Regions from separate parts of the Bacillus cereus group sp. RP43 genome, predicted to be linked through region 1. Evidence: riboswitches for the same ligand, from Rfam matches in the RefSeq annotation. Region 1 holds a riboswitch; each other region holds the start of a gene.

Region 1 (3,205 bases):
AGATTAAACCTAAAAAGGCCAGGTATTCAATAAAGAGAGGTATATTGCGTGGCATATAATTTACCTAACTAAATATGGCAGTGGGTTCACTGCATTTGTTTTTTCAAAATTCCATTCCCCATTATGTAATTCAAAATGGAGATGTTGCCCGTATGAATGACCTGTGTTTCCCATATGACCTACTAATTGTCCAGTTTGTACTTGATCACCAGCTTGTACAGTGCGATCCTTCATATGAGCATAAACTGTTGTATATAATTTCCCATTTATTTGATGGGCGATGAACACGACATTGCCGTAGCTAGCCGAATAATAAGATTTCACAACTTTACCTGCAGCAGCAGCTTGAATAGAGACATTTCCTTGTGCTGCTATATCTATACCATAATGCATTTGCTCCCAGCGCATATCAAAAGTTGAGCTGATTTTCCCTTGAGTAGGGAATTTGAAAACTGCTGGAATTGATGAAGGTTGAGCTGTTTTAGCTTGTGCTGGATTTTGATTTTGATTTTGCACTACATAGTGTTTTGCTACATATCCGTATCCTGTGCCAAAACGAATTTTATACCAAGTACCTACCGTTTCTACTACTTGTACTTGTGTACCGTTTTGTAATGAGCCAAGTAGAGTGCTACTTGTACTAGCGTTGCTACGTACATTTAATTTTGGTGTTGCAACAGTATAAGAAGGAGAACCTTGTACTGTTACACCTTTTACTAGAGGTGTGGATCCATTAGATACAAATGTTTTTTGTACGTATCCAATTTTCCCGTTATGTAATATTTTGTACCAATCCCCTTGTTCACCTTGAATGGTAATGAATTGCCCATTTGGTAATATATCTAGAATAGAAGACTCTGTATTAGGTTCAGAACGAACGTTTAATGCGTTTGCATTTACGATATATTGATTCTTTGATTGAACATTTTTTTTGAATAGAATTGCATCTTTTTTCATATAGCCTGTTTTGTTGTTAACAGATACTTTATACCAATCTTGAGTTGTCTCAAGAATAGTAACCGGGCTATTAAATCGAATGTTATCAATTATTGCACTGTCTGCATGGTTATTTTGATGTAGTGCAACGTTGTCGATTTTTACATATCCAGTTTTTACTGTAGATGTTTGCTTAGCAGCCGCTGTTTGTATATCGGATTCTCCCATAGAAGGAAGTAAAGAAGCAATTGCGATAGTAGTTGCTGTTAAAGCTGTAGCTTTCATATTCATGTAATAAAGACCTCCTCTAGTTGTATAGTTGTAATTTTATTATAGTATAAAGATATAATATATTGGTCGTATTCACATAAATGTAATATGAAATCAATAAAAATAATGTTAGAAGAGAGGTTCATATATAAATATTGTATTATATATCATTTTTGGGGTCGCATTTATATTTGTTTAACATGTTAATTTTTAATTGATAATTAAGAAAATTAAAACAGTTGATGATGTCTTATGGCGATGTTATACTGACAGTGATAATTTTATAGTTTGCTAGGAGGGCTGGTGTTGCCAGCTGAGAGTAGGGCCGTAAGCCTTTGATCCTTTTTATTACCTGATCTAGATTATGCTAGCGTAGGGAAGCAATTCGGACATTAACAATCAGTCCCCGTTTCTTTGCGTATAGAAACGGGGCTTTTTTATTTGAAAATTTCATATTAACACCACTAGGGGTGCTTTTCGTGCTGAGAGAGGAATAATCCTTAACCCTTACAACACCTGATCTAGATAATACTAGCGAAGGGAAGTGGAACAACGAATAAATTATAATTTTATTTGCTGTAACCACTTCTTATATACAGAGGTGGTTTTTTTATTGAGATAAATAGATATATAGGAAGGGGAATTATAAATGAAATTTTGTGAAAAATTATTTGATACGGTGCAGCCTGTTTGGGAGAAAAGTCATAATCATCCGTTTGTAGTAGGTATGGGGGATGGTACGTTGGAAAAAGACAAATTCCAGTACTATATTATTCAAGATTATTTATATTTGTTAGATTATGCAAAGCTATATGCAATTGGGGTTGTAAAGTCAACGAATCCACAAGTTATGGCAAAATTTGCAGAGCAAATTGATGGGATTTTAAATGGTGAAATGACGATCCATAAACAGTATGCAAAAAGACTTGGCATTTCTGCACAAGAGATGGAATCTGCGAAACCATCTGCTAAAAATTTAGCCTATACAAATTACATGATGTCTGTATCTCAAAATGGCACACTTGCGGAATTAATAGCGGCACTTCTTCCATGTATGTGGAGCTATTGGGAGATTGGAAAACGTTTAAATGATATTCCTGGAGCAAGAAATCATGAGTTCTTTGGTGAATGGATTCAAGGATATAGTTCTGAAGAATACGGTAACCTTTGTATTTGGTTAATAGATTTATTAAATGAAATGGCAGTTGGAAAATCAGAGAAAGAGCTAGACCGATTAGAGGAGATTTTCTTATATTCCAGCCGATTTGAATATTTATTCTGGGATATGGCTTATCGTAAGGAGATGTGGGGTTTTGAGGAGCAAGAACATACTACAGTTTCATAATGTTTCTTTTCATTATGATGAGAAACCAATCATCAATGAATTAAATGCTTCTATACAAGATAAAGAGTTTGTAAGTATTATCGGACCGAGTGGATGCGGGAAAAGTACATTATTTCGCCTTATTACAGGATTAGAAGAGGCAAGTACTGGACAGATAGAGCTGACAGAAACAAAGAGTCATCCTGTAGGGTATATGCCTCAAAAAGATATGCTTTTGCCGTGGAGGACGATTATTGAGAATGCTGCCCTGCCGCTAGAGTGCCAAGGTGTGCAGAAGAAAGAAGCGCAAGTAAAAGCGAAAGAACTGTTACATAAATTTGGGTTACAAGGATACGAGGCGAAATATCCGAAAGATTTATCTGGTGGTATGAGACAACGTGTATCTTTTATCCGAACTTTATTAACGGGCGGGGAGATATTATTGTTAGATGAACCGTTTAGCGCATTGGACGCTTTAACGAAGGCATCTTTGCAAGAATGGTTGTTTGAACAATGGAAAGAGTGGGAAAAAACAATTTTATTTATCACTCATGATGTTGAAGAAGCATTGTTTCTTTCTAATCGAATTTTCGTTGTAGAAAATCAACCGATAGCAACTTTAACTGAGCGAATTGTGCCGCTTGATCGTAACCGAACAAGAAAAGATTTGTATAA
Region 2 (3,205 bases), 4.2 Mb from region 1:
TAATATGATCATAACCTGGTGCAATATCTGTCGTTAACGGCCCAAGGGTATAAAACGGCGCGCCCTGACAAATATCAAGTTCTTTCTCCATATTTTCTTTAATTAAATGCATCGGTACATGCCCAGGTCCTTCAATCATAACTTGCACATCATGTTTCCAAGCGATTTTTGTTAATTCACCAAGTGTTTCAAGCTCAGAAAACTGAGCTTCGTCATTTGCATCTGCAATAGAACCTGGACGTAATCCATCTCCAAGAGAGAACGAAACATCGTACTGCTTCATAATTTCACAAATCTCTTCAAAATGAGTATATAGGAAGTTTTCTTTATGATGGAATAAACACCACTGCGCCATAATCGAACCACCGCGCGAAACAATACCTGTCATACGCTTTGCAGTAATTGGAATGTAACGAAGTAATACACCAGCGTGAATCGTGAAGTAATCAACGCCTTGCTCCGCTTGCTCAATTAACGTATCACGGTACACTTCCCACGTTAAATCCTCTGCAATTCCGTTTACTTTTTCAAGCGCTTGATAAATTGGCACAGTTCCAACTGGTACCGGAGCATTACGAATAATCCACTCACGTGTTGTATGAATGTTTTTACCTGTAGATAAATCCATAATCGTATCTGCACCCCAGCGAGTCGCCCACGTCATCTTCTCTACTTCTTCTGCAATAGAAGACGATACAGCAGAGTTTCCGATATTTGCATTTACCTTTACATGAAAATTACGTCCAATTATCATCGGTTCCGCTTCAGGATGGTTAATGTTCGCCGGCAAAATCGCACGACCTTCTGCAATCTCCTTACGAACAAATTCAGGCTCTACCCCTTCACGAATCGCGACATATTCCATCTCAGACGTAATAATGCCATTACGCGCATAATGCATTTGCGTAACATTTGCACCTTGCTTCGCTCTAAGCGGCTTGCGATCCATTTGCGGGAAAACAGGTGTATGTTTTGAAGCCACTTTCACACCGTCATCCTCTGGTCTTACTTCGCGCCCTTCGTATCCTTCTACATCACCACGCCCCACAGTCCAAGAGTGGCGCGGCGTTGGAATCCCCTTTTCCAGCTCCACTTTATACTCAGGATCTGTATAAGGACCACTCGTATCGTATACACGAATGGGCGAGTTTGGAACACCATTTGTATCGCTTTGTTCAATCTCACGCATCGGCACTTTCATACCTTCACGTGGCCCATCCACATACACTTTCTTACTTCCTGGTAAACTCGATTTCAATTCAATTTGCTCAGCTGAAACAGACTGTTTCATAACCTTTGTTGCCCCCCTGTACGTGACAAGGACGAGATATGGCCAGCGTATGCCAAAATAAAAAGAGCCAGGTCCATAAAAAAATAAGGACCTGGCTCATAAAGACATAATTATGTAAAGCCGTTAACTTCCCTACGCTGGTACGAGCCAGATCAGGTCCAAAGGGTTAAGAAGTTCACACGCTTCTCTCTCAGCCTACGCATACGTTAGGCACCCCTAGTTTATCACTGATTTAATTTTCAATACTTTCCCATCATACACGATAATCTGAAAAATGCAAAGGTTATTTCTTTTTCGTTTACGGAATCATCCACGTTAAATAATAAGCCTGCACATAAGTCATAATCCCAACAATAGTAACGAAGAATAAACTATGCTTTAATGTAAAGCGGAACAAATCTGACTCTTTCCCAGCAAGTCCAACTGCCGCACAAGCAATCGCAATCGATTGCGGAGAAATCATTTTACCTGTTACACCGCCAGTTGTATTTGCTGCAACGAGAAGCACTTCAGATACACCGACTTGCTGCGCTGTAATTGCTTGTAAATTCGAGAACAGTGCGTTCGCTGACGTATCTGATCCTGTTAAAAATACGCCAATCCAGCCTAAGAATGGTGAGAAGAACGGGAATAGTCCTCCAGTTCCTGCTAGTGCTAACGCTAATGTAGAAGATAGACCAGAATAGTTTGCGATAAATGCGAATCCTAATACGAATCCAATAGATAGAATTGGCATTTTTAGTTCGTTTAACGTTTCTTTAAATGTTGCTACCGCATCTTTTGCACTCATTTTCAAAATAAAGATAGAAATGATACAAGCAATTAAAATTGCTGTTCCAGTCGCTGATAAAATATCTAATTTCAGGATTGCTTCATAAGGTGTTGGTTTATTTACAATTGGCTCTGCTTTCATTACTAAATTGTGCAAACCTGGAACTTCAAATTTAAATACGAGACTTTCTAAAGCACCACCTGGAGCGAATAATGCTTTAAAGAAACTTTGGCTCCAAATGACTACCATCACAGTTAAAATAATGAACGGAGACCATGCTTTTACTACTTTTCCTACCGTTAGTTTCGGCATAGATGTCGCCGTCGTCGTTGCCGCCACTTCACTATTCGCTTGTTTAGACTGATAAATTTCTTTCGGCTGCCAAACTTTTAAGAATAACGATAAACTTACTAAACTTACAAGTGCTGACGTAATATCAGGAAGTTCTGGTCCTAAAAACGTCGCTGTAATAAACTGTGTAATTGCAAATGAACTACCCGCTACAAATAAAGCAGGCCACGTTTGTCTTACTCCTTTAAAACCATCCATTAAAAATACGATAAAGAACGGAACAAATAAAGATAAGAACGGTAATTGATGCCCAGCCATTTGTCCAATTTTATGTGGATCAATGCCTGTTACTTGTCCGGCAACTGTAATCGGAATCCCCATCGCTCCGAACGCTACTGGTGCAGTATTTGCGATTAAACAAAGACCTGCTGCATATAAGGGATTTAGCCCAAGACCTGCAAGAAGCGCTGCCGTAATCGCTACCGGTGCACCAAATCCTGCTGCCCCTTCTAAAAATGCCCCGAATGAAAATCCGATTAAAATAACGAGTAAACGATGATCGTTTGTAATAGATAATACAGATGCACGAATGACATCAAATTGACCTGTTTTCACGGAGATTTTATATAAAAATACCGACATAATGATAATCCAAGCAATTGGCCATAATCCATATAAGAAACCGTACCCGGTTGCTGCCATCGCCATCGTAAACGGCATTTTATAAGCAAATAACGCTACTAAAATTGTAAGTACAACTGTAATAAATCCTGCCACATACCCCTTCATGCGGAAAACTGCTAAAGCTAAGAAAAAAAAGATGATTGGAATAAGTGCAACTGCTGCCGAAA
Region 3 (3,205 bases), 1.9 Mb from region 1:
ACTGTTCTTGTCTCATTGGTTCCTTAGCCACAATCCAAGGTGTATCTTCCTTTAATGTATATGGATTATGCTGAATGAATAATATATCAGAAAACATATCATACAATCTTTCATTTACAAGTTTTAATTTGCTCGTTAATAAAAATGTTCTATAATGTATCTCTACAATTTCAAGCCATTCAATAGGAAAGTAAATATACGATACTTTCTCATTATAGAGGGGTTCTATTATATTTTTAAATGTTAATAACCGTAATTTTTCCATATTATTAATACTTCCTCTCTTAATTTATATTGATCATGAATAATACTAGAAAAGATACCAATTTTTTTAAGCATAAACGAATCAAATTTAAACCAAGCACATTAAAGGAAATAGCTACAATACATTTAATTATATAAATGATACATTATTAAAACCAAATTAATAAAAAGTTCCTATTAACATATAAATACCTCCTTATGTCACTATGTACATCACTAAATCATTATAATTTATTTTTATATTTTTTATCTATGATTTACAAAAAAATTACAGAAACTAAATATAATAAAAGGTATCACCTCTTTATATAGCGATACCTTTTATATACTCTTTATTAAATAACACCTTTAATTTCTTCATTCACCGGCCATTTTTCTAATGTATATGCCATTTCCCAAAATGAATATTCATATTGACTACTAAAAATAAAATGTTGTCTCATACGATTACGGTCTGCCTCTGTTACTTTTTCAGCAATAGTATCTAATCGTGTGATTTGCTCTTCTACTAGAGTACGGAACCAATCAGATCCATATGCAGAAATCCATTCTTGATAAATTGGCTCTTCTGGTTGACATTCTTTTAATCGTTCACCGATTTCATAATATAACCAATAACAAGGTAAAATAGCTGCAATAATATCTCCTAAATGCCCTTCATAAGCTGCACGATACATATGAGATGTATATGCATATGCAGTTGGCGCAGGAATAAAATTATCTTTTTCTTCTTTCGTAATCCCTAATTTCTTTGCGAAATTCTCATGTAATGATAACTCAGCTTCATACGTATTTTGTGCATGATGCGCCATACGGGCCGTCGTTTCTAATTCAAGAGCCTTTGCAGCACCTAACGTTTGTACTCTAGCAAAATGACTTAAGTAATATGAATCTTGAAGTACGTAATAACGGAAACTAGCTAAATCTAACGTTCCTTCGCCAAGTTTTTTTACAAAAGGATGATGAAAACTTGCCTCCCAAATAGAATCTACTTCTTTACGTAATGTTTGTGAAAAAGTCATTTAAATTCCTCCAATAATGTATAAAATATACGTATTTATCCACAGTTATTAAATCAGTAAAACAAAAAAAACTTTCTTTACAGGCGTAAAGAAAGTGAAATAGACAATATTAATGTATTCTTTAAATATAATCGTCTTCCCACTTCCCTACGCTGGTATTAACCAGATCAGGTACTAAGAGTCTCAAAAATATGTTTGATCTCAGCCTACAAAAGGCCCCCCTAGTGGATAAATATTTAGTTGTCGTATTGTAATTATCATAGCATACTTCGTGGAACTATCAAAAGTTTTAATTGTATAATTATCTTAAAAACCTTCTTCTTTCCTCACTCTTAATGAAGTTTCAATTATCATATCTAATAGTTTACTATAATTAATCCCCGCGGCATCTGCACTTTTTGGCAGTAAACTTGATTGGGTCATCCCTGGTAATGTATTAACCTCCATTACATATGGAATTCCGTCCTTCACCATCATATCAACCCTTGCATAAACACTACATTTTAATGCTTTATAACAAGCCAGTGACGCTTTATTTACACGTTCCTGTATTTCAGCTGGAAGTTCAATAACTTCTTCAATTGTACTAACATCATCGTATTTTGCATTGTAGTCGAAAAACTCAGCTGCATGTCGAATGGAAACGATAGGTAACTGTTTACCATCAAAAATTGAACATGTAATCTCGTCACCTTTTATATACTTCTCAATTACTACTTCAGAATCCCATTCGAATACCGTTTCCAGCATTGAGATCAATTCATTTTTATCATTGACGATCTTTACGCCAACACTCGAGCCACCAGAGTTTGGTTTTACCACTAACGGAAATCCTAACTTATCTAAATCATCAATCTTTAGATCCTCCATTTTTGTAAGTTCAATCCAATCTGGTGTTTCTACTCCTTCATAACGCAAAATCTTTTTCGAAATATTTTTATCCATACATATACCGCTAGATAACATATTACTTCCGCTATATGGAATACCTAAACTCTCAAGCGTCCCTTGAACCGTACCATCTTCTCCGTATTTTCCGTGTAATGCTAGCAATGCAAAATCAATGTCTTTCGCTTTTTCAATTAAATCTATTTTTTCATTTAACATAATTGGAACGATTTCATACTTATTTTTATCTAAATGTGCAATCATTTCATTCCCAGTCATAATTGATACTTGTTTTTCAGAGGATACTCCTCCCATAATAACGCCAATTCTCATTTTCTCAACTCCAAGTTTCATTTTTTAAAGTTTCACCAATTATTTGAATCCCACTAACTATTTCTTTTTCCTTCAAACGTGAAAAACCTAAGCGGAATGTATTCGCTCCCCCTCCATCAGAATAAAAAACATCTCCAGGAGAAAACGTTACGCCTTTCTCATAACACTTTTGTAAAAGTGTGCGAGCATGAATTTTTTCTTCCAACTCTATAAACAAATGAAGTCCGCCATCTCCAGTCATCCTTTTAAACGGAATGTACTGATTGCAAGCCCCAACAGCTAACTCATATTTTTTCTTGTAAACAGATCTTGCCTTTTTTAAATATTTTTCAAAATATCCTTCATGTAAATATTGAAACAGAACAGCTTGATCTAACGTAGATGTGTGAATGGTTCTTGCTCTTTTAACACTTTCTAAATAATGAATCAGTTCTTTATCGGCAATAATCCACCCTACACGTAAACCAGGGAAAAGTACCTTCGAAAAGCTACTAATATAAATCACATTATTACCAGCACCAGCAAAAGTTAATAATGGCGATAAATGTGAACCTGAATAACGTAATTCTTCATTAAATCCATCCTCTATAATAGGAACCTTATATTTCGAAAATAACCTCATCAATTCCGTTCTTTTCTCCGAACTCGTAACAATACCAGTTGGATTATGATAAGAAGGAATTAAATACGCAAAATCA
Region 4 (3,205 bases), 310 kb from region 1:
CACTGGTACAACAGGAATTGGTAAATATGTTTTAAATCATAGCTTTATGATTCCTGGCCTGATCGCAACATTCACTTCTATCGGAATTGGAATGCTCCTAATATCAATTATGTTTTAAATAAAAGCACAAACCTGCAATTTTAAAGGGTTTGTGCTTTTTTAATCAAACGTTCGTTTAAATATTTTTAACCGTCCATTCTTCCATTATGTTCTTTAATAGTTGTGTGAAGTTCCCTTTTCCTACAAACTCCTATTTACTTCCTCAACTAATTTCTTCGTACTTTCATACGCAGATTCTGCTAAACTAATCGCGGAAATAACGGAAACACCGTCCGCACCTGCTTCTATAACTGAAGCTGTATTTTCAATTGTAATGCCACCAATTCCGACGATCGGTATTGTAATTCCTTGCTCTCTAAAATGAGCTAAACCTTTCGTTCCTTGTACAGCTTTCGTATCTTTTTTCGTACTCGTTGGGAAAATAGGGCCAACACCTAAATAATCAGCTCCGTTTTCAATTGCCCAGCGTGCTTCTTCAATTGTGTGTGTAGATACACCAACAATTTTATCCCCCATTTTTTCACGAACAGAAGTAATTCCTTCATCATCTTGTCCAACATGCACGCCATCTGCATCTAACTCGAGAGCTAGTTCCACATCATCATTTACGATGAATGGTACACCGTACTCCTTACAAATTGCTTGTAGTTCTTTTGCGAAACAAATGCGTTTCTCTCCCGTTAAAGCGCCTTCCCCCTTTTCACGAAATTGAAAAATTGTTATACCACCTTCAAGTGCATCTCTCAATACTCGTAGTGGCTCCTTCGTACAATTGTTACTTCCCATAATAAAATATACTGATAACAACCTAGACATTTCAGCTTTTGTAATCCGCGACATCTAGTTCCCCTCCTTACTATATAATCTCAATCTTCCCATACTTCTCAATATCACCTGAAGTGGTATTCGCTAACTGATTTAAAAATTCAATTTGGAAACTACCCGGTCCCTTTTCCACTGTCTTGGCAGCTGCCAGTTCCGCAGCTACACCATAAAATGTTAATGCCGCTACTGCTGCCTTTACATAATCCTTTTCTACCGCTACAAATGCTCCTATTACAGAAGTTAGTAAACAACCTGTTCCAGTAACTTTCGTTAAAATAGGGTGGCCATTTTGAATAAGAATAGTTCGCTCTCCATCTGTAACAACATCTTCTTCTCCAGTAATTACTGCAACTGTATTTAATTCATCCGCTGCCTGTTTTGCAATATTTACAACATTACCGTTTCCAGTACCAGCGTCCACACCTTTAATTTCCCATTTCTCATTAATAACATTAGCAATTTCAGCCGCATTTCCACGAATTATCGCTAAATCGATTTCAGCTGGAATATATCTCGCAACTTCTGTTCGATAAGAAGTTGCTCCTGCCCCAACTGGATCAAACAATACTGGTACACCATTTGTATTTGCCGATTTACCAGCAAGTAACATCGCTTCTACCTCTTCAGGACGAAGTGTACCCATATTTAAAACAAGAGCTCCCGCAATGCTAGCCATTTCTGCTACTTCTTCTTTTGCATACGCCATTACAGGCGATGCCCCTAACGCTAACAAACCGTTAGCTGTAAAATTTGTTACAACAACATTTGTAATATTATGAACGAGCGGATTAGACTCTCTTACCAAATCCACTACTTTACTAATTTCTTTCATATTCATCCTTTTCATCTCCTAACTATAGTGATGGGAGATACACAAAAAGGCACTTTGCGCGTACGCAAAGTGCCTGAACATGTGCTTTTACACTCTCCCTACGCTGGCATTATCCAACAGGTTCAAATGGTCAATGACGGACTAGTAGTCATACTCTCAGTTTGCATCCACAAACTCCCATGTGTTTATTATTCATCTACTTCAAAGTCTACTCTTATTCTAGTAAAATAACAAGTTCTTTACTTTTCCATTAGTCTTTTGTATCTTGTTCTACGTAAATTGTTGGAGCAATTTTTTCAAACTCTTTATATGAATCTGATTGTCTTCCAGAAATGATAATTAATTCTGGGTTCATTTCATCAAAACCTATTCAAACCTGGAGCGAAACTGAATCTCAAGAAGATGTATGCTATAGTTAACGTATGGAAATTTGAAAGGATGTTTTTAATATGTCAAAAAGCGTTGTAATCGCTGAAAAACCTTCCGTTGCACGTGATATCGCACGTGTACTGAAATGTGATAAAAAAGGAAACGGCTATCTTGAAGGTAGTAAATATATTGTTACTTGGGCTTTAGGTCATCTCGTTACATTAGCTGATCCAGAAAGCTATGATGTGAAATATAAAAAATGGGATTTAGAAGATTTACCAATGCTACCTGAGCGTTTAAAACTAACAGTTATTAAACAAACAGGGAAACAGTTTAATGCTGTGAAAAGCCAACTACTTAGAAAAGACGTAAATGAAATCATTATAGCTACTGACGCCGGTCGTGAGGGAGAGTTGGTCGCACGCTGGATTATCGATAAAGTTAAAATGCAGAAACCGATTAAACGTCTATGGATTTCATCTGTTACCGATAAAGCAATTAAAGATGGCTTCGCAAATTTAAAACCAGGAAAAGCATATGACAATCTATACGCTTCGGCTGTCGCACGTTCAGAGGCTGACTGGTATATCGGACTTAATGCGACTCGAGCATTAACTACTCGCTTTAATGCCCAACTAAATTGTGGTCGTGTTCAAACACCTACTGTAGCCATGATTGCAAGCCGTGAAGATGAAATCAAACATTTCAAAGCTCAAACTTACTATGGTATCGAAGCTCAAACAGCTGAGAGATTAAAGCTAACTTGGCAAGATACAAAAGGAAATAGCCGTAGCTTTAATAAAGAAAAAACTGATGCAATCGTGAACAAAATTAGTAAGCAAAATGCTACTGTTGTAGACATTGATAAAAAACAAAAGAAGTCGTTCGCTCCTGGTCTTTACGATTTAACTGAGCTACAACGTGATGCGAATAAAATATTTGGTTACTCTGCGAAAGAAACATTAAACATTATGCAAAAATTATATGAACAGCATAAAGTTTTAACGTACCCTCGTACAGATTCACGCTATATTTCATCTGATATTGTCGGAACACTTCCAGAGCGTCTGAAGGCTTGCGGAGTTGGAGAATACCGTCCTTTAGCACATAAAGTATTGC

Evidence for each region. A riboswitch is a leader RNA that binds a small molecule or an ion and turns the genes downstream of it on or off. The one in region 1 is predicted to bind thiamine pyrophosphate.
Region 2: linked by a shared signal. The riboswitch ahead of thiC (phosphomethylpyrimidine synthase ThiC) and the one ahead of tenA (thiaminase II) in region 1 are both predicted to bind thiamine pyrophosphate.
Region 3: linked by a shared signal. The riboswitch ahead of tenA (thiaminase II) and the one ahead of tenA (thiaminase II) in region 1 are both predicted to bind thiamine pyrophosphate.
Region 4: linked by a shared signal. The riboswitch ahead of thiM (hydroxyethylthiazole kinase) and the one ahead of tenA (thiaminase II) in region 1 are both predicted to bind thiamine pyrophosphate.

Annotation. Positions count from the first base shown of each region.
Region 1 covers NZ_JARVHQ010000001.1:4,430,170-4,433,374, reverse strand. Annotated here, with positions in the region: gene QCI75_RS23090 (hypothetical protein) at 1-55, opposite strand, end outside; gene QCI75_RS23085 (SH3 domain-containing protein) at 61-1,227, opposite strand; TPP riboswitch at 1,490-1,602, shown strand; TPP riboswitch at 1,663-1,766, shown strand; gene tenA (thiaminase II) at 1,856-2,551, shown strand; gene QCI75_RS23075 (ABC transporter ATP-binding protein) at 2,520-3,205, shown strand, end outside.
Region 2 covers NZ_JARVHQ010000001.1:279,172-282,376, reverse strand. Annotated here, with positions in the region: gene thiC (phosphomethylpyrimidine synthase ThiC) at 1-1,291, opposite strand, end outside; TPP riboswitch at 1,404-1,519, opposite strand; gene lldP (L-lactate permease) at 1,590-3,205, opposite strand, start outside.
Region 3 covers NZ_JARVHQ010000001.1:2,566,197-2,569,401, reverse strand. Annotated here, with positions in the region: gene QCI75_RS13625 (pPIWI_RE module domain-containing protein) at 1-265, opposite strand, end outside; gene tenA (thiaminase II) at 600-1,286, opposite strand; TPP riboswitch at 1,414-1,519, opposite strand; gene ddlB (D-alanine--D-alanine ligase) at 1,593-2,507, opposite strand; gene pdxR (MocR-like pyridoxine biosynthesis transcription factor PdxR) at 2,512-3,205, opposite strand, start outside.
Region 4 covers NZ_JARVHQ010000001.1:4,744,663-4,747,867, forward strand. Annotated here, with positions in the region: gene QCI75_RS24655 (anaerobic C4-dicarboxylate transporter family protein) at 1-118, shown strand, start outside; gene thiE (thiamine phosphate synthase) at 241-900, opposite strand; gene thiM (hydroxyethylthiazole kinase) at 917-1,723, opposite strand; TPP riboswitch at 1,796-1,908, opposite strand; partial or broken gene QCI75_RS24670 (ABC transporter) at 1,977-2,075, opposite strand; gene topB (DNA topoisomerase III) at 2,167-3,205, shown strand, end outside.